Regions from separate parts of the Peribacillus sp. FW305-BF15 genome, predicted to be linked through region 2. Evidence: riboswitches for the same ligand, from Rfam matches in the RefSeq annotation. Region 2 holds a riboswitch; each other region holds the start of a gene.
What was found. Region 2 has a riboswitch for S-adenosylmethionine ahead of metK (methionine adenosyltransferase). Riboswitches for the same ligand answer to the same signal wherever they lie in the genome.
Positions count from the first base shown of each region.

Region 1 (4,305 bases), on a different contig from region 2:
GGTTTCTCAAAATCCTTCAAAAGACATACTAACATTGAAATCAATGAATTACATAAGTTCATCAATTGAAGTCAATTGAAGTATTACAGATGCTGAAAGGTTGTTTTCGTTAATAGAAAAAGGAGGACAAGATGAATGGACAGGGAATCTTCATTATTAAAAGAGCATTTGTATCAGCTGGAGGAGAAATTGTTAAAATCTGAAGTTCGTACATCTCCAGAAGAGCTTTCATCCTTATTGAAAGATGATTTCTTTGAGTTCGGCAGTTCGGGTAACATATGGTCAAAAAGCGATTTTATGGGGCAAGAGGGTGCCGGAGCGGTGAACATGACCCTAAGTCAATTTGAGATGCATCCATTGTCTGATGATACCGTGTTAATTACATACCGGATTTTTGATGAAGATAAGCTGGAACATACCTTAAGAAGTTCAATCTGGAAATGTGCGAATGGAAGATGGCAGATGTTTTTTCATCAAGGCACAAAAACAAAAGGGCCCCTTTAAGACTATTATTTATGAAAAAGAAAGTTTTCCCTGCTTGAAAACTATTTCACTAAAATGATAAGGGTGGATGAAGTTGATCTTTCGTACCATTGATACGGACAAAGATAAAGATACTATCATTAAATTCCGGAAAGATTCCTTTATTGTAAGTTTTGGAACTGATGCGGGTTTTGGAGATGAACATGCCTATCTGCAACGAATGGAAGAAAGGGTACGCAAATTTCCGGATGGACAGGTGATCATTGAAAAGGACCAAGAACGGATTGGACAAATGGAACTTCAAATTCGTGAGTATGAAGGAACTGAAATTGGCTATGTGAATCTATTTTATCTTATTTCCGAATACCGCAGTAAAGGCCTTGGCAAGGAATTGGTCCGCTACGCAGAAAACTTTTTCAGGCAATTTAATGTATCCGAATATCACTTAAGGGTTTCTCCGGATAATCAAAGGGCGATTTCTTTATATACGAATTCAGGCATGGTGAAGATAAGGGAAGAAAATGAAAAATACCCTGTATGGAGAATGAGCAAATCATTATAAAAGTAGAAATATAAAATATATTGATATAATAAAAAAAGTATCGATTCACTATACTATGAAACTATTTATCGCGATGAAAAATATGGTTGACTTTAGCGAAATTAGAATATATAGTGAAGGACATAATTAAATATAACGTTAATTCTTATCAAGAGATGTGGAGGGACTTGGCCCTATGATACCTCGGCAGCGGGTTTTTACTTTTGTAAAAATACTGTGCTAATTCCAACGGACGAAAGTTTGAAAGATAAGAAGGAGCTTTTCTTAGATAATTAATTTAAGAGTTTACTCTTTTTTATGTCTAAAAGAGGCCTCTTCTGTCTGATGACGGAAGAGGCCTCTTTTGTTTATTCAAAATGTATATGGTTATTTTGAGAATGGGTGCAATTACTCGTGAGTTTCGCGCAATAATCGTGAGTTTGGTGTAATTATTCGTGAGTTTGGCGCAGTTACTCGTGAGTTTGGTGGATTTACTCGTGAATTTTGCAGTTTCACTCCTGAATTTTAACTCTATCATTATGAAACGTTGCAAAGCTCTTCTCTCTGGATAAGGAATTCGTACAAATAAACAGCATGGGGGGAGATTGGATGATTGAGTTTCAGGATGTTAAAAAGGTTTATCAAACAAAGAAACAGACTGTCGAGGCTTTGAAGGGCATTGATTTGACAGTGGAAAAGGGGGATATATTCGGGGTAGTCGGTTATAGCGGGGCCGGAAAGAGTACGTTGATCAGGTTGGTCAATTTGCTTGAACATCCTTCAGATGGTTCGGTGATTGTTGGTGGCAAGGATTTAACCAAATTAAGCCCGAAGGAATTACGGGCAGAAAAGAAAAAAATCGGGATGATCTTTCAGCATTTCAACTTATTAAACTCAAAGACTGTTTTTGATAATATTGCTATGCCGCTGGTTTTATCGGGAACTCCGGCTAAGGAAATTCAAAAACGTGTAGGCGAGCTGTTGGAGTTCGTTGGCTTATCGAGCAAAGCAAAGAGTTATCCGGAACAATTATCCGGCGGGCAAAAGCAGCGGATCGGCATTGCGAGGGCATTGGCTACGAATCCATCGATCTTATTGTGTGATGAAGCTACGTCGGCATTGGATCCACAAACAACGAGTGCAGTTCTGCAGCTCTTAAAAAAAATTAATAAAGAATACAATATCACCATTTTGCTAATCACTCATGAGATGTCTGTCATTCGGGAAATTTGCAATAAGGTAGCGGTCATGGAGGGCGGCTGCGTCGTTGAACAAGGTTCGGTTTTCGAAGTTTTTGCCAAGCCGCAAACGGATATTGCAAAAAACTTCGTGAGAACGGTCATACATGACGAAATTCCACAAAGTTTCTTAAAAAGCATAGGGTCCCATATCCCGATTATTTGGAAAATTAATTTTATTGGAACTACTTCGGGTACTCCTTTACTTTCAACCATCTCGAAGAAATATGATGTTCATTTAAGTGTCTTATCAGCCAATATTTCTGAAATCCAGGAAACGCCTTTCGGGAATTTGATCATCGAAGTGACCGGGAGCAAAAATGAGGTCGACAAGGCTTATCAATATATTAAAGATGAGGGGATTCTCGTCCAGGAGGTGCAAGTATAAATGGGTAATACGCTTTGGGGTATGGAAATAACGGCAGACCAGCTGTCGACAGCTTTCGGTGACACACTTTATATGGTAGCCATCTCATTGATATTTTCCGGATTGATCGGGCTTCCGCTCGGTATCCTGCTTGTCATTACAAGAAAGGGTCACATCCTGGAGAATAAATGGATTTTTAATGTATTGAATCCGATCATCAATATCCTGCGGTCCGTTCCTTTCATCATCTTGCTTGTAGCACTCATTCCGTTTACAAGAATGATTGTCGGCAGTGCGATCGGAACGAATGCGGCCATTGTTCCGCTAATCTTTTACGCGGCTCCTTATATTGCCCGGCTTGTGGAAAACTCGCTGTTGGAAGTGGACAAAGGGATCATCGAGGCAGCTCAGGCGATGGGGGCGACAACATGGCAAATCATTTACCGCTTTTTGATTCCCGAGGGACTTAGTTCGTTAATCCTGACATTTACAACAGCGACAATCGGGCTTGTTGGATCTACGGCGATGGCAGGTGCTGTCGGTGCAGGCGGGGTCGGGGATTTAGCCTTGGCTTACGGTTACCAAAGGTTCGATACGATGACGATGATCGTCACAGTGGCGGCGCTCGTGATCATCGTTCAATTATTGCAATCCACCGGGAACTTTGTTTCAAGAAAAATAAGAAGAAGATAAAACGAACAGGAGGCAGGAAAAATGAAAAAAATCTTATTAACGATCATTGTATTGGCATTGGCCATCGTGGCTGCAGCATGCGGGAACGATGAGGGTGCATCAGGGAGTTCGGATGATGTGAAAACTGTGAAAGTCGGTGTCAGCAGCGGGGATACGAGAACATGGGAATACATTGTCGATTTGGCGAAAGAGGAAGGACTTAATATCGAACTGGTCACTTTCAATGATTATATCCAACCGAACCTTGCGTTAAGCGAAGGTGAAATTGATGCCAATTCATTCCAAACCGTCGCCTATTTCGATGAATTCGTTCAAGATCAAAATCTGAAATTGGAGGCCATCGGGTCGACTGTCATTGCACCTATGGGCCTTTATTCGAAAAAACATAAAAGGCTCAAAGATCTTCCGGATGGTGCTACGATAGCCGTTCCGAATGAAGCAACAAACTTTGGCCGGGCACTGCTCCTGCTTCAGGAAGCTGGATTGATTACATTGAAAGAAGAATTCAATGGATCGGGATCATTGGAAATCATTAAGGAAAATCCGAAAAACTTGAAAATCCAGCCTGTTGCTGCCGGCAATACACCGCGTCTATTGGATGATGCCGATGCTTCAGCCATCAATAATAACTTTGCCGTCGAAGCAGGCCTTACATTAAAAGATTCTTTATTCCATGAAAGTAAAACGGCGAAACCATATATTAATATCATTGCAGTTAAAAAGGGAAATGCCAATCGTCCTGAGCTGCAAAAATTAGTGGAGCTTTATCAATCGAAAGAAGTGGAAGCGTTCATTGAAAAAACGTTTAAAGGAAACACCATTCCTGCCTATGTTTCTGTAGATGAATTAGTGAATTATCAAGACGCTTGGACAAAACCAGCTAATGAAAAGTAATGGATGCATTCAAGAAAAAGGGGAGATTAAGACATGGCGAGAGAATCAGTGCTAAAGCAGCATAAGCAAATCATTGAAGATCATATCGA
Region 1 covers NZ_JBYSYV010000004.1:55,342-59,646, reverse strand. Annotated here, with positions in the region: gene AC3WLU_RS05210 (collagenase) at 1-69, shown strand, start outside; gene AC3WLU_RS05205 (nuclear transport factor 2 family protein) at 136-504, shown strand; gene AC3WLU_RS05200 (GNAT family N-acetyltransferase) at 572-1,045, shown strand; SAM riboswitch class I at 1,188-1,299, shown strand; gene AC3WLU_RS05195 (methionine ABC transporter ATP-binding protein) at 1,634-2,650, shown strand; gene AC3WLU_RS05190 (methionine ABC transporter permease) at 2,672-3,322, shown strand; gene AC3WLU_RS05185 (MetQ/NlpA family ABC transporter substrate-binding protein) at 3,344-4,216, shown strand; partial or broken gene AC3WLU_RS05180 (M20 family metallopeptidase) at 4,250-4,305, shown strand, end outside.
Region 1: it holds a riboswitch for S-adenosylmethionine, as region 2 does, so the genes downstream of both, AC3WLU_RS05195 (methionine ABC transporter ATP-binding protein) here and metK (methionine adenosyltransferase) in region 2, are expected to answer to the same signal.

Region 2 (4,305 bases):
ATCAAAGGAATCGATATGTCCCCGGTAGGCGCGAGTAGTCATACCCTGCCCAGGAAGGTCGCCCATGACGACATGGTATCCAGCCGAAAGCCACATTTGTGTTACCCACTTATAACGCCCGTGATGTTCCATTGCCCCATGAATGATGACAATGACGCCCTTTGCGTCTCCTTCTGTCTCCCATTTCCACATTCGAAATCCCCCTTTCACTTTTCACTTGTTGTGTACGATCCATGATAGTTGAAATAATATATATAAATTATAACCATATTCGTGATTTTCGACAAAAAAGAAATCTAACAAGTTGTACATTGCTATTATAAATAGCCAAGTGTATTTGCATACGGTATATTAAAATAATACATAAAAACATTCACTTCGGAAAGGAAATGATTGAAAATGATTATTTATCCGTATAAAGGCAAAGAACCTGAAATTGCTGAAAGCGCTTATATTGCTGAAAATGCTGTCGTCACAGGTGATGTCAAAATTGGCGACGAAACATCAATCTGGTTCAATTCCGTCATTCGCGGTGATGTATCCCCAACCATCATCGGAAAAAAAGTCAGTATACAGGATAACAGCGTCCTGCACCAAAGCCCAAATAATCCATTGATCATCGAGGATGAAGTAACCATTGGCCATCAGGTCATATTACATAGCTGTAAAATCCGCAAAGGAGCTTTAATCGGCATGGGATCGATCGTACTTGATGAAGCCGAAATCGGCGAAGGGGCTTTCATAGGTGCCGGCAGTCTCGTTCCCCAAGGCAAAGTCATTCCACCGAACATGTTGGCATTCGGACGTCCAGCTAAAGTCATCCGTGAAATCAACGAAGAAGATCGTCAGGATATGGAACGCATCGTACGCGAATACGCCGAAAAAGGCCAATACTATAAAACGGCGGAACGAATAAAGTAATGCACGATCACTTGACTGAAAATTACGAATACGTGAACGCAACTCACGAGTAAATCGCTTTAATTCACGAGTATTTGCTCCAAATTCACGAGTATTTCGCTGAAACTCACGAGTATTTGCTCTAAATTCACGAGTAAATCGCTCTAACTCACGAGTATTGCTCCAAATTCACGAGTATTTCGCTCTAGCTCACGAGTTTGGCCCTAAAAGTTTAATTTCTTTGGGATTTCTTGAATTATTCCCGCAGACGGCTAAGTTAATCCATAAAAAAGGTGCCCCGCAAATAACGGGACACCTTTTTTTATATGAATTACGCTTGTGCTTTTAATGTTTCTGCTTTGTCCGTGCGTTCCCATGGAAGATCGACATCTGTACGGCCGAAGTGTCCGTATGCAGCTGTTTGTTTGTAGATTGGGCGACGAAGGTCAAGCATTTTGATGATACCAGCTGGACGAAGGTCGAAGTTTGCGCGAACTAGGTCAACAAGGACTTCTTCGCTAACTGTACCAGTTCCGAACGTATCAATGGAGATCGATACAGGCTCTGCCACACCAATTGCGTATGCCAATTGAACTTCCGCTTTATCGGCAAGGCCGGCTGCCACGATGTTTTTCGCAACGTAACGTGCAGCGTATGCAGCAGAACGGTCAACTTTAGTAGCATCCTTACCAGAGAATGCACCGCCGCCGTGACGGGCGTATCCGCCGTAAGTATCAACGATGATTTTACGTCCAGTAAGACCAGCATCCCCTTGAGGTCCGCCGATTACGAAACGTCCAGTCGGGTTGATGAAGTACTTAGTATCTGCATCGATCAACTCGGCTGGAACGACAGCTTTGATCACATGTTCTTTTAGATCGGCTTGAATTTGTTCAAGCGTAACTTCTGCATCATGCTGTGTAGAGATGACGATTGTATCTACACGTACAGGACGGTTATTCTCATCATATTCCACGGTTACCTGTGTTTTACCATCAGGGCGTAGGTAAGCAAGAGTTTCATCTTTACGAACTTGGGTCAAGCGGAATGAAAGTTTATGCGCCAATGAAATCGGAAGCGGCATAAGCTCTTTTGTTTCATTACAAGCGAATCCGAACATAAGACCTTGGTCCCCTGCACCGATTGCATCGATTTCTTCATCTGACATGTTTCCTTCACGAGCTTCCAATGCTTTATCGACACCAGCTGCGATATCGGCAGACTGCTCATCAATGGAACTCAAAACGGCACAAGTTTCAGCATCGAAACCATATTTCGCACGTGTGTAGCCAATTCCTTTAATCGTATCACGAACGATACGCGGGATATCCACGTAAGCGGACGTTGTAATTTCACCAGCAACAAGTACAAGACCTGTAGTTACACTAGTTTCACACGCAACACGTGCATTTGCATCCTTAGCTAGGATAGCATCTAAAATGGAATCTGAAATCTGATCACAAATTTTGTCCGGATGGCCCTCTGTAACAGATTCAGAAGTAAATAGACGTTTCTTTGACATCATATTTCCTCCTTGGAAGTTAGTATGTTGTAGGCATAAGCCTGATTTTTACGGAACTCGTTTCCCTCATTAGTTTCAACTATAGACACAGAATTACTTATAAAAAACACAAAAACCTTCCCTGGCAAATGAGGAAAGGTTTAAAATTCTGTCTTCTATCCTTTCACTCTTATCGTTCAAGGGTTTTTTACCTTGCTCAGGTTAGCACCATCACCACTATTCCTTGAAGACCTTCGCTTTATTTTCGGCGATCGATCTTGGAGTCAAGTTCAATATGGCAGGTTGCTGGGTTTCAAAGGGCCTGTCCCTCCACCAACTCGGGATAAGAGAATCCGTACAATTTAAGATATTATCGTATCTGGCTGGAATTTGTCAATGCTTTTCTAAAAAGAACATTTCCACCCAGAACGGCGTTCATTTGAAAAAACATGTTGATACAACGTCCTAGAGGGGTTTACAATGCAATATACGAATAGAAATGTTGTAAATTGCCATTAATAATAAAGTATTGAATATCGAAAAGGAACGACATCCTGACTTTTCCTTAAGACATAAATTGTTTACTTACTTCCTATTTAAATAAATTTTTCCTCATGAAAGTATATGCGATCATCCTGACTCGGTTCCTGCCGGATTAAAATGATTAATGCGGCTAGCTGAAAATAATCACAAATTAAAAGAAATAGTATAGACTAATTAAATGAATGTGTTATACTAATTATAATCTAAAAACTCAAACAAAGGAAGGTACCTCATATATGAATTCTGTAGATGTTTCTAATGAGTTACACCAATTATTAACAGGAAACAATGTGCAAACTCAACTATCAGTTCCTCAATTGGTCGAAAAAGTACTAAGCAGAAATGAAGGCGTTTTAACATCAACCGGCGCGGTAAAAGCTGAAACTGGCAAATATACCGGTCGTTCACCTAAAGATAAATATATCGTGGAAGAAGCATCAGTTAAAGATAAAATCGATTGGGGTCCCGTGAACCGGCCGATTTCCGAAGATGTGTTCAATAAACTATATAATAAAGTAGTTGACTACCTAAAAGCAAAAGAAGAGATTTTTGTTTTTAAAGGTTTCGCTGGTGCAGACGAATCATCACGTCTTCCCATCCGTGTTGTTAATGAATATGCTTGGCATAACCTTTTCGCCCATACTTTGTTCATCCGTCCAAACGAAGAAGAACTGAGAGGTCACGAAGCTGAATTCACGATCGTTTCTGCACCTAACTTCAAAGCGGACCCAGAAGTGGACGGAACTACATCCGAAACGTTCATCATCGTTTCTTTTGAACGCCGTACGATCCTGATCGGCGGAACGGAATATGCAGGAGAAATGAAAAAATCGATCTTCTCGATCATGAACTACTTACTTCCAGAGGCTGGAATCCTTCCAATGCATTGCTCTGCCAACGTAGGACGTGAAGGGGACGTCGCTTTATTCTTCGGACTGTCCGGTACAGGCAAAACAACTTTATCAGCAGACACTAGCCGTAAATTGATTGGCGATGATGAGCACGGCTGGTCTTCTAACGGCGTATTCAACATCGAAGGCGGCTGCTATGCGAAAACAATCAACCTTTCACGTGAAAAAGAACCGCAAATTTTCGATGCAATCCGTTTTGGTGCTGTATTGGAAAATGTTGTTGTTGATCCGGATACGCGTGAAGCAAACTATGATGACAGTTCATTGACTGAAAACACTCGTGCTGCTTACCAAATGCAAGCAATCGATAACATCGTGAACCCAAGTATTGCAGGACATCCAAATACAATCATTTTCTTAACGGCTGATGCTTCAGGAGTTCTGCCTCCAATCAGCAAGCTTTCCAAAGAACAGGCAATGTTCCACTTCCTAAGCGGATACACTAGTAAA
Region 2 covers NZ_JBYSYV010000011.1:177,316-181,620, forward strand. Annotated here, with positions in the region: gene AC3WLU_RS14085 (alpha/beta hydrolase) at 1-192, opposite strand, end outside; gene AC3WLU_RS14090 (gamma carbonic anhydrase) at 403-921, shown strand; gene metK (methionine adenosyltransferase) at 1,232-2,425, opposite strand; SAM riboswitch class I at 2,589-2,751, opposite strand; gene pckA (phosphoenolpyruvate carboxykinase (ATP)) at 3,181-4,305, shown strand, end outside.

Region 3 (4,305 bases), on a different contig from region 2:
CATAAGGTCCAACTGATGCAGCAACCAATGGCTTAGGTCTAATCGTTTGATATTCTTCCTTCCAAAAGTCATCTCTTGCTTTTCTTGCTAGTAAAACCGTTTTCCTGATTAGATCCAATGCCTCTTTTTCTTGTATTCCGCGGAGGGCGAAACCTTCAACTGTTGCTTGATAGCTTGCCGTTATCGCACAGTCAGCACCAGCTCGAAAGTAGTCAGAGTGCACCTGGTAAATCACTTCTGGATTTTCAAGTAATACACGTGCAGACCACAGGGGATCGTCCAAATCACACCCATGACTTTCAAGCTCTGTAGCTAAAGCTCCGTCCAAAATCATAACTGAATGACCTTGTAAAATTTCTTCAATTGGGTTAATTTTATTTTTCATGGTCTACTCCTCTTTTCTTTATGGTTTGTGTCAGATAATAACTTCCATAGCAAAACAAAATAAACGGAATGCCACAATATAGTGCTATTCTTTGTGTAGGATCAAATGCAATTCCTATGCAAGAAGCAAGACATAGCATAAATGAAACGATTGGTACGAATGGATATAATGGTGTATGATAAGCCAAATCATTAACTGAGTTTCCTTCGTTTATATATCGTCTGCGAAATAGAAACTGTGACGCGCTAATACTCATCCAAACTATAACCACGGCTAGTCCAGAAATGGATACAAGCACTATATATACAGTATCCGGCGCAATAATACTCGAGAAAAGTGCTAAAACACCGCCCAGCATACTGAAAAGGACTGCATTCAAGGGAACACCCCGTTTTGTCAATTTTGCAAATATTGGTGAAATAGTTTTCTTATCTGCAAGTGACCAAAGCATCCTGGATGAGGCATATAGTCCTGAGTTCGCAGCAGACAAAATAGCAGTTAATATAACAAAGTTCATAATATCCGCTGCATACGGCACTCCAATTCGTTCTAGAACGGCAACAAAGGGGCTCTCTAATACGCTTGCATCCGAAACAGGCAATAATGCGGATAAAACAACGATGGTACCTACAAAAAAGATAATCAATCTCCATAATGTCATACGGATTGCCTTTGGAATCGTTTTTTCCGGATTCACAGTTTCTCCAGCTGCAACTCCGATCAATTCAGTTCCAGAAAATGCAAAATTCACCGCGAGCATCGTCATTAGAATGGCAAAAGCACCGTTTGGAAATAAACCTGCACTTGTAACATTGGAAAATAACGGAGCTGATTGTGTGTTAATCATTGGAATGAAACCTATCATTGCCGCAGCTCCCAGAATAATGAATATTACAATAGCAAATACCTTTATAGACGCAAACCAGAATTCGGATTCAGCGAAAAACTTAACGGTCCACGCATTTAATGCCAAAACCAAAATGGCAAATAGAGCACTCCATATCCAGACACTGATTGATGGGAACCATCGCTGCATCAACAATCCTGCAGCCGTGAATTCCGAACCTAGTGCAACAGTCCAGGTTAGCCAATACAACCAGGCTACTGTATATCCTGTCCCTGGTCCGATGTATTTGGCAGCGTAACTATGAAACGCACCTGTCTCGGGCATATGCACTGATAGTTCACCTAGACATAGCATGACTAGATAAACCACCAATGCACCAATCAGATACGAAAGGATGGTTCCGAACGGACCAGCCTGTTGAATCGTATAACCCGAACTTAAGAATAAACCAGTTCCAATCACCCCGCCAAGCGATAGCATTATTATATGCCGTGCTTGCATTTGCCTTTGAAAATCATGCTTCCTTTTGTTATCCATTCTTACTCTCCTTAATCTTGCATCCAGAAAAAACGAAAACGCACTCTAAAAAAGAGTGCGTTACTGACAAATAAACACGTACGGTCTTATCTATCAAGGTTTCACCCCCTGGAATTAGCACAGTGTCTTTGTAGACCTGTTGCTGAGGTTTCATAGGGCCAGTCCCTCCACCTCTCTGGATAAGAAATTATTTTTTTATAACTTTATCAATCTATGAAAAATTTGTCAAGTTTTGTTTCGGAATGTAAAGACTTCCTTTTAAATGCTAACGATCATGGCGTCTGCGGCATTAATATTAAAAGGTTGCTTATTTTTGGAACAGGCGCTAAGCGTATTATAATGGCAAATAAAACTAACCGGGGTCATTTTGGTCTTAAAAATGGCAACATCTTAAAAGATGTCGCCATTTTTTTCTTTTTCCTTAAGGACGTTCTATTTCAAATAATTCCCCTAGTTTTGTATAAGTATGACCTGCTAATCTTGCTACAGGTTTTAGCCCATTCGGGTCAATACGGCCATTATGGTAAATATCTTGCTCTATATGATAGCAGACTATTTTCCCTATCAGTAAATCACAACCAGGTTCATTCTTGGAACCTGCCAATGGAATCGATTGCTCTAATGTACATTCAAAACGCACCTTCGCTTCTTCCAATCCTGGTACGGATACCCTATCACTAACAGCCAGCGTGAAATTAGTAAGACCCAATTCACTTTCTTCAGATGGGAGTTCCTTGGCCGTTCGATTTGCATCAGCAACATTATTTTCGTCTGTGATATGAACAACGAACTCACCTGTTTGAATTGCATTTCGGGCTGTATCCTTTGAAACTCCTTCTTTCCGTTGAACAGAAATGGAAATCATCGGAGGATTTGAACTGACTATGTTAAAAAAGCTGAACGGCGCTATATTGATTGTACCGGTTTCGGATTGTGTCGTAACCAGCGCTATAGGTCTCGGTATAATGCTTCCAGTCAAAAACTTATAATTATCCCGTTCAGTCAGACTTTCAGGGTTAACAGAAATCATCTTCATTCCCTCTCATTCTTATAAAAAGTTCTTTTGAAACCATGAACCTGCTGCATCAACCTCTGAACGTGTTAACTGATGACCATAATTTTCCCATTGAACTTCAACTGTTGCGCCAGCTTGCTGTAAAAGTTGATTAAGTTCTTCAGTTTCTTCTGCCGGGCAAATCGGATCGTTTTTACCTGCAGCAATAAATACAGGTATATCTGAAAGGGACGGCAAAGCGATCCCTCGTCTTGGAACCATTGGATGATGAAGAATTGCTCCTTGTAAGGCCCCCTCGTAATGGAACAGCAAACTTGCCGCTATATTTGCACCATTGGAATAACCTAATGCCACCACTCTGTCACGGTCGAAGTCATATTTTCCGGACGCTGATTCCAAGAAGTCATAAAGCTCCTTCGTTCGGAAAATCAAATCCTCTTCATCAAAAACCCCTTCAGCTAACCGTCGGAAATAACGGGGCATTCCATTTTCAAGTACATTTCCCCGTACGCTCAGTACGGACGAACCCGGTGAAACCATTTCGGATAATGGCAAGAGATCTGTTTCCGTTCCTCCAGTGCCATGTAACAGCAGTAGTAACGGGGCTTCTGGATTACTTCCTTTTTGAAAAATATGTTTCATCATTTATCCTCCTCTAGTACTCTCGGCACTGCCGGCAGTAACGTTTTTTCCATAACTTCCCGCTTTTCTTCCAACCATGGCGGCAGCATTAATTTACTGCCCATCGTTTCTTTCGTTTCATCATGAGCAAAGCCAGGTGGATCTGTGGCTACTTCAAAGAGTATGCCTCCATCTTCCCTGAAATAAATGGCATTGAAGTATTGTCGGTCTGTAAAGGGTGTCACACCATAGCCATGGTTACCGATATGCTCCCTCCATTCTTTATGATCTTCATTATCGCTCGCACGCCATGCAATGTGATGGACAGTTCCCACTCCGATTTTACCGTTTGGTAAAACCGTTTTTTTAACATCGATCAAATTGCCGATATCCGATGTGGATTTGAAGCGGATGAAATCGCCCTCTTCCCCAACCTTTTGAAGGCCCATCACTTCCTCTAAAAGTTCCATCGTTTTGATCGGTTTTGACGTCAATAATACAGCTCCGCCGAAACCCTTGACCGCCTTATCAGCTGGTACACCGCCGAATGACCACTCGCTATTTTTACCTTCTTTACGCTCAACCAGTTCAAGTTTCAAACTATGTGGGTCTTGGAACTCAAGATATTCCTCACCGAAACGTGAAACCTTTTCAAAGTCTATATTAAATTTACCCAAACGATTTTCCCAAAAGCCCATTGAACCCTCCGGAACGGCATATGTTGTAATCCCCACTTGTCCGGAGCCAATTGTCCCTCGGTATGCCTCAGGCCAAGGAAAGAAAGTGATGATTGTGCCCGGTGAACCGGATTCATCTCCGAAATATAAATGATAGGTGCCTGGATCATCAAAATTAACGGTTTTCTTCACCATACGCATTCCCAATACTCCAGCATAAAAA
Region 3 covers NZ_JBYSYV010000012.1:144,237-148,541, forward strand. Annotated here, with positions in the region: gene mmuM (homocysteine S-methyltransferase) at 1-385, opposite strand, end outside; gene mmuP (S-methylmethionine permease) at 375-1,769, opposite strand; SAM riboswitch class I at 1,853-1,955, opposite strand; gene AC3WLU_RS14920 (flavin reductase family protein) at 2,191-2,799, opposite strand; gene AC3WLU_RS14925 (alpha/beta hydrolase) at 2,818-3,426, opposite strand; gene AC3WLU_RS14930 (ring-cleaving dioxygenase) at 3,426-4,305, opposite strand, start outside.
Region 3: it holds a riboswitch for S-adenosylmethionine, as region 2 does, so the genes downstream of both, mmuP (S-methylmethionine permease) here and metK (methionine adenosyltransferase) in region 2, are expected to answer to the same signal.

Region 4 (4,305 bases), on a different contig from region 2:
TCTGCAAGTGTCCTGATATGGTCTATCATGAATTCCGGCCCTGTTGCACAATTAAGGCCGACAGCTACGGGCTTCATATGTTCAACCGATAAATAAAAAGCTTCTATGGACTGGCCGGCAAGTGTCGTGCCCATCGGTTCGATTGTTCCTGATATGATGACAGGCACATCTTTTCCCGTTTTAGCGAATGCTGCTTTGATTCCAGAAAAGGCAGCCTTGACATTAAGCATATCCTGACAGGTTTCCACCAACAGCAAGTCTACCCCGCCATCCAAGAGACCCAGTGCCTGCTCTTCATAAGAATCTGTTAAAACATCAAAAGTCGTTCCGCCCGTTACAGATAGCGTTTTTGTAGTGGGGCCCATCGAGCCAGCTACATATCTTGGCCATTCATCATTGGAATACTTTTCACAAGCTTTAACGGCAAGCTCAGCTGAAATTTTATTTAGCTTGTAGGCAATCGTACTTATTTGGTATTCCTCAAGGACGATGCTGGTCGCTCCAAAGGTATTTGTTTCTATGATATCTGCGCCCGCTGCTAAATATTTTTCATGAATCGATTGGATGATTTCCGGTTGCGTCAGTGATAAATATTCATTGCAGCCCTCGAATTGTTCCCCGCCAAAATCGTCTGCTGTCAAATTCTCCGCTTGAAGCATCGTTCCCATCGCCCCATCAAGTAGGAGAATCTTAGAATTTAACTGATCTTGAATCGCTTTTTTATTCATGTACTGCCACCTCTGATGTCTGTTTACTATCGACTTTTCTAATATATTTCGTTAGTTCCGCCGTCATTTCATAGCGAAGGAATGGAGTGATTAAATATATGCCCTTGAATTTTTCCCTAGCCGCGTCCACCAGTTCCCGCGCGATATTCACCCCTTCAATCCTTGACTTTACAGGGTCATCCCCCGCTAGAGCCATGGCCCTTCTAACATTATCAGGCAATTTGATGCCCGGGATCTCATTATGGATGAATTCGGCGTTCCGGGTGCTTGTTAAGGGCATGATACCGATGAAAATCGGGGTTTCCAGATGTTTTGTCGCTTCATATACTTCTTCGATTTGCTCTACGGAATAAATTGGCTGTGTCAAAAAGGATTGAGCACCGCAGGCAATCTTCTTTTCCATTCTCAGTACGGCTTTATCCAGATATTTCACATTGGGATTAAAAGCTGCCGCAATTTTAAAATTTGCCCGTTGACCCAAACTTTGACCGGAATAGGAAAGACCTTCATTAAATTGTTTGACCATACTTATCAGGTCAAAGGAAGATAAATCGTAAACCGAAGTGGCACCCGGGAAGTCCCCAATTTTTGAAGGGTCTCCGGTGATGATCAATATTTCGTTCAGCCCTACCGTCTGCAGACCCATTAAATGTGACTGCAGGCCAATCAAATTTCGATCACGGCATGTTATATGCACCATCGGATTTATATTCAATTGGTTCTTCAGTAAATTAGCCAGTGCATCATTCGATATCCTTGGTGAGGCAAGTGAATTATCCGCTAATGTAATGGAATCGACCCCTGCTTTTTTCAAAACCTCAGCACCAGTCATGAAACTCTCTATCCCTAGCTTTTTCGGTGGATCAAGCTCAACGAGAATCGTCCGTTCCGTTTTGGCCTTTTCGTAAAGGGGAAGTTCCAATTCCCTATCGTTCACCTCAATTACTTCTATTTCACGGGATTTCGTAAATTTCTCTTTCACGGGAGCCAAACTTCCAATTGCATGCTTTACAGCTTGAATATGCAGTGGAGTCGTTCCACAGCACCCTCCTATGATCGCGGCGCCTTGCTCACGAAGTTCCAGGGCACTAGAACCGAAATATTCCGGGACAGCTTTATAAACGAGCCTCCCATCGACATAATCCGGCAGGCTGGCGTTAGGGTAAATGGCAATCGATGCTTGCTTTGGCAAACTCACTTCTTCCAAGGCCCGAATCATATGATGTGGTCCAAGGCGGCAATTCACACCAACCACATCGGCACCCAATTGCTCGAGTTTTTGAAAGGCTTCATTTAAATGGATTCCATTTTGAAGATTACCCAGTTCATGCATCGAGACATTTGCGATAATCGGCAGTCCGGTTTCATTTTTAACGATTTGCAGGACGGTTTCCAGTTCTTCCAGGTCATAAAATGTTTCCAGAAGAATCCCATCAGGATTTTCCATCAACAGACTGTATAGCTGTTCACGAAAAGCCCGTTTTATCTCTTCCATGCTTAAATCCGATTTCCTGATACTCCGCTGTGCCCCTATGGTGCCGAAGACGTATGCCTTTCCTTTTGCCGCTTTTTTAGCAAGAATGACTCCCTGGCGATTGATTCTGCTCACTTCATCTTCAAGTCCATACCGCTTCAATTTATTGAAATTGGCTCCGTATGTATTCGATTGAAGGATATCTGCACCAGCTTCCAGATAGGCTCGATGGATGGACTCTATTTGATCTGGGTTCGTGCAGTTTAATTCCTCATAACATTGATCAATGCCATTAGAGTAAAGCAAGGTCCCCATTGCCCCTTCCCCAACCAGCATTCTTTCTTTTAATTCTTTACGAAAATTCATCATTACACCCTCTCTCAAAAACAATCCTGTTTTTGTCGTATTCTATGAGTATGAGAGAAAAGGAAAAAAAACCTTCTCAAAGAAGAAGGTTTTTGAAACATTCTCCTCATCTATCAAGCTCTGCTTGCTGGATTTAGCACCTTTGCGTAAGCTGGTTGCTGAGGTTTCTTCGGGCCAGTCCCTCCACCTCTCTCGATAAGATCCATTTATATAATTTTCATAAGATTTCAAAATTTGATTATATTTAATTTACATTAATAGTCTGTCAATTTCAATACCTGATCGACATTTTTTTCACTTTTGCAAAAATCATTCAATCTTTTGCTGCTTGAACCCTCTTCAAGATCCTTTGTTTCCAGTCTTCCGCTAACGAGTCTAGTGTTAGTAAAGCCTTAGCACCTTCAAGCCCATCCCGTTTATGAAGGATGACCTCTGCTGCGTAATGGACAGAAATTTTTTCTTGTAGACGATCTATCAGCACAATCTCGTTTTGTTTATTTATCGTTCCTTCTTGAAGTACTCTTGCAAAATAACCAGTGAAACTCGTTTTCAGCACGAGTTCCAAAAACTTAGGTTCTTGATTGAAGAGGGAAATGGTCGAACAAGGTATCCTCCCTTGGTTAATTTGAACAATCACATCGCCTATTTGATAAATATCGCCGATATATGTTGTTTCTTCCTTCATCCCCCCTATAGTTAAATTTTCACCGAATGCAGGGATATCCAGCTCTTTAGAGAATTTTTCATTCCATAATGAATAATGCTCAAATGGGTAAAAGCACAAAGCCCGATCAGGACCTCCATGGAACTTTACATTACCGACACCATCACCGATTATGCCAGCTTTAGTCACTTTCAAATTATCCTGTGCTTGTTTATCCATGGCTGAAAAGATATCGATATTCGAAAAAATTTCTTGTTTCGGCTTCCCCGCATGTAGTGATTTGATTTTCCCATTTTCCATTTTGCATCTTCCATTCATATTAAATTTATATCGTTCTATATGTATAAATTATACTAAAAATCCATTTTATTCAGTACCTTTTTATATGTATATGAAATGAAAAAGCCATATGCGGCGGAAATGGGCGAAATATCATTGATTTCCAGAAAAATTCATAGGTTAGTTTCAGTAATTTAGTTGCTATTTCAGAATTAAATATGGTAGAATATGAACACAATATATAGTCGAAAACTACAACCGTTCGCCTATATGTTGATTTTCACGATTGAATTCCTCATTGTCGCTCTTTAGGGAGCGAATTTTTTTTGCTTTCGTCAATATCCACTAATTTCCTGTAATTCCATTCAGTTTCTTGCATCGTGATCGACTCACCTGTTTGTACATTCCTTCCCTCTTTATCAAGACCTTTTCATCTTATTAGAAGCCTGATTCCTTGCAAAAACAAGCAGAAAGCCGAGCGACATCATCCGTCTTCCGCTCAGCTTCCTGTTTACGCTTGTTTCTTTTTTTTCGGTGCCGCTTTCTTTCGGGTCGTCTTTTTCTTTTCCGGTTCATCATGTTTTGTACGGTCTATGGATGCTTGTAGTGCCTCCATTAAATCAGTTACATTGTTGGAAACTAGTTCTTTTGTTTTCGCTGTAATCGTCGTCTGACCCGTTTTCTTCGATTCAATCAATTCTAGTAACGCGGTTCGATAGTCATCGGTGTATTTTGTCGGATCGAAAGTAGTCGTTAATTGATCTATCAATAATACGGCAGTATCGATTTCTTTT
Region 4 covers NZ_JBYSYV010000023.1:7,716-12,020, reverse strand. Annotated here, with positions in the region: gene metH (methionine synthase) at 1-728, opposite strand, end outside; gene AC3WLU_RS20770 (bifunctional homocysteine S-methyltransferase/methylenetetrahydrofolate reductase) at 721-2,568, opposite strand; SAM riboswitch class I at 2,672-2,770, opposite strand; gene AC3WLU_RS20765 (MOSC domain-containing protein) at 2,882-3,532, opposite strand; gene ku (non-homologous end joining protein Ku) at 4,023-4,305, opposite strand, start outside.
Region 4: it holds a riboswitch for S-adenosylmethionine, as region 2 does, so the genes downstream of both, AC3WLU_RS20770 (bifunctional homocysteine S-methyltransferase/methylenetetrahydrofolate reductase) here and metK (methionine adenosyltransferase) in region 2, are expected to answer to the same signal.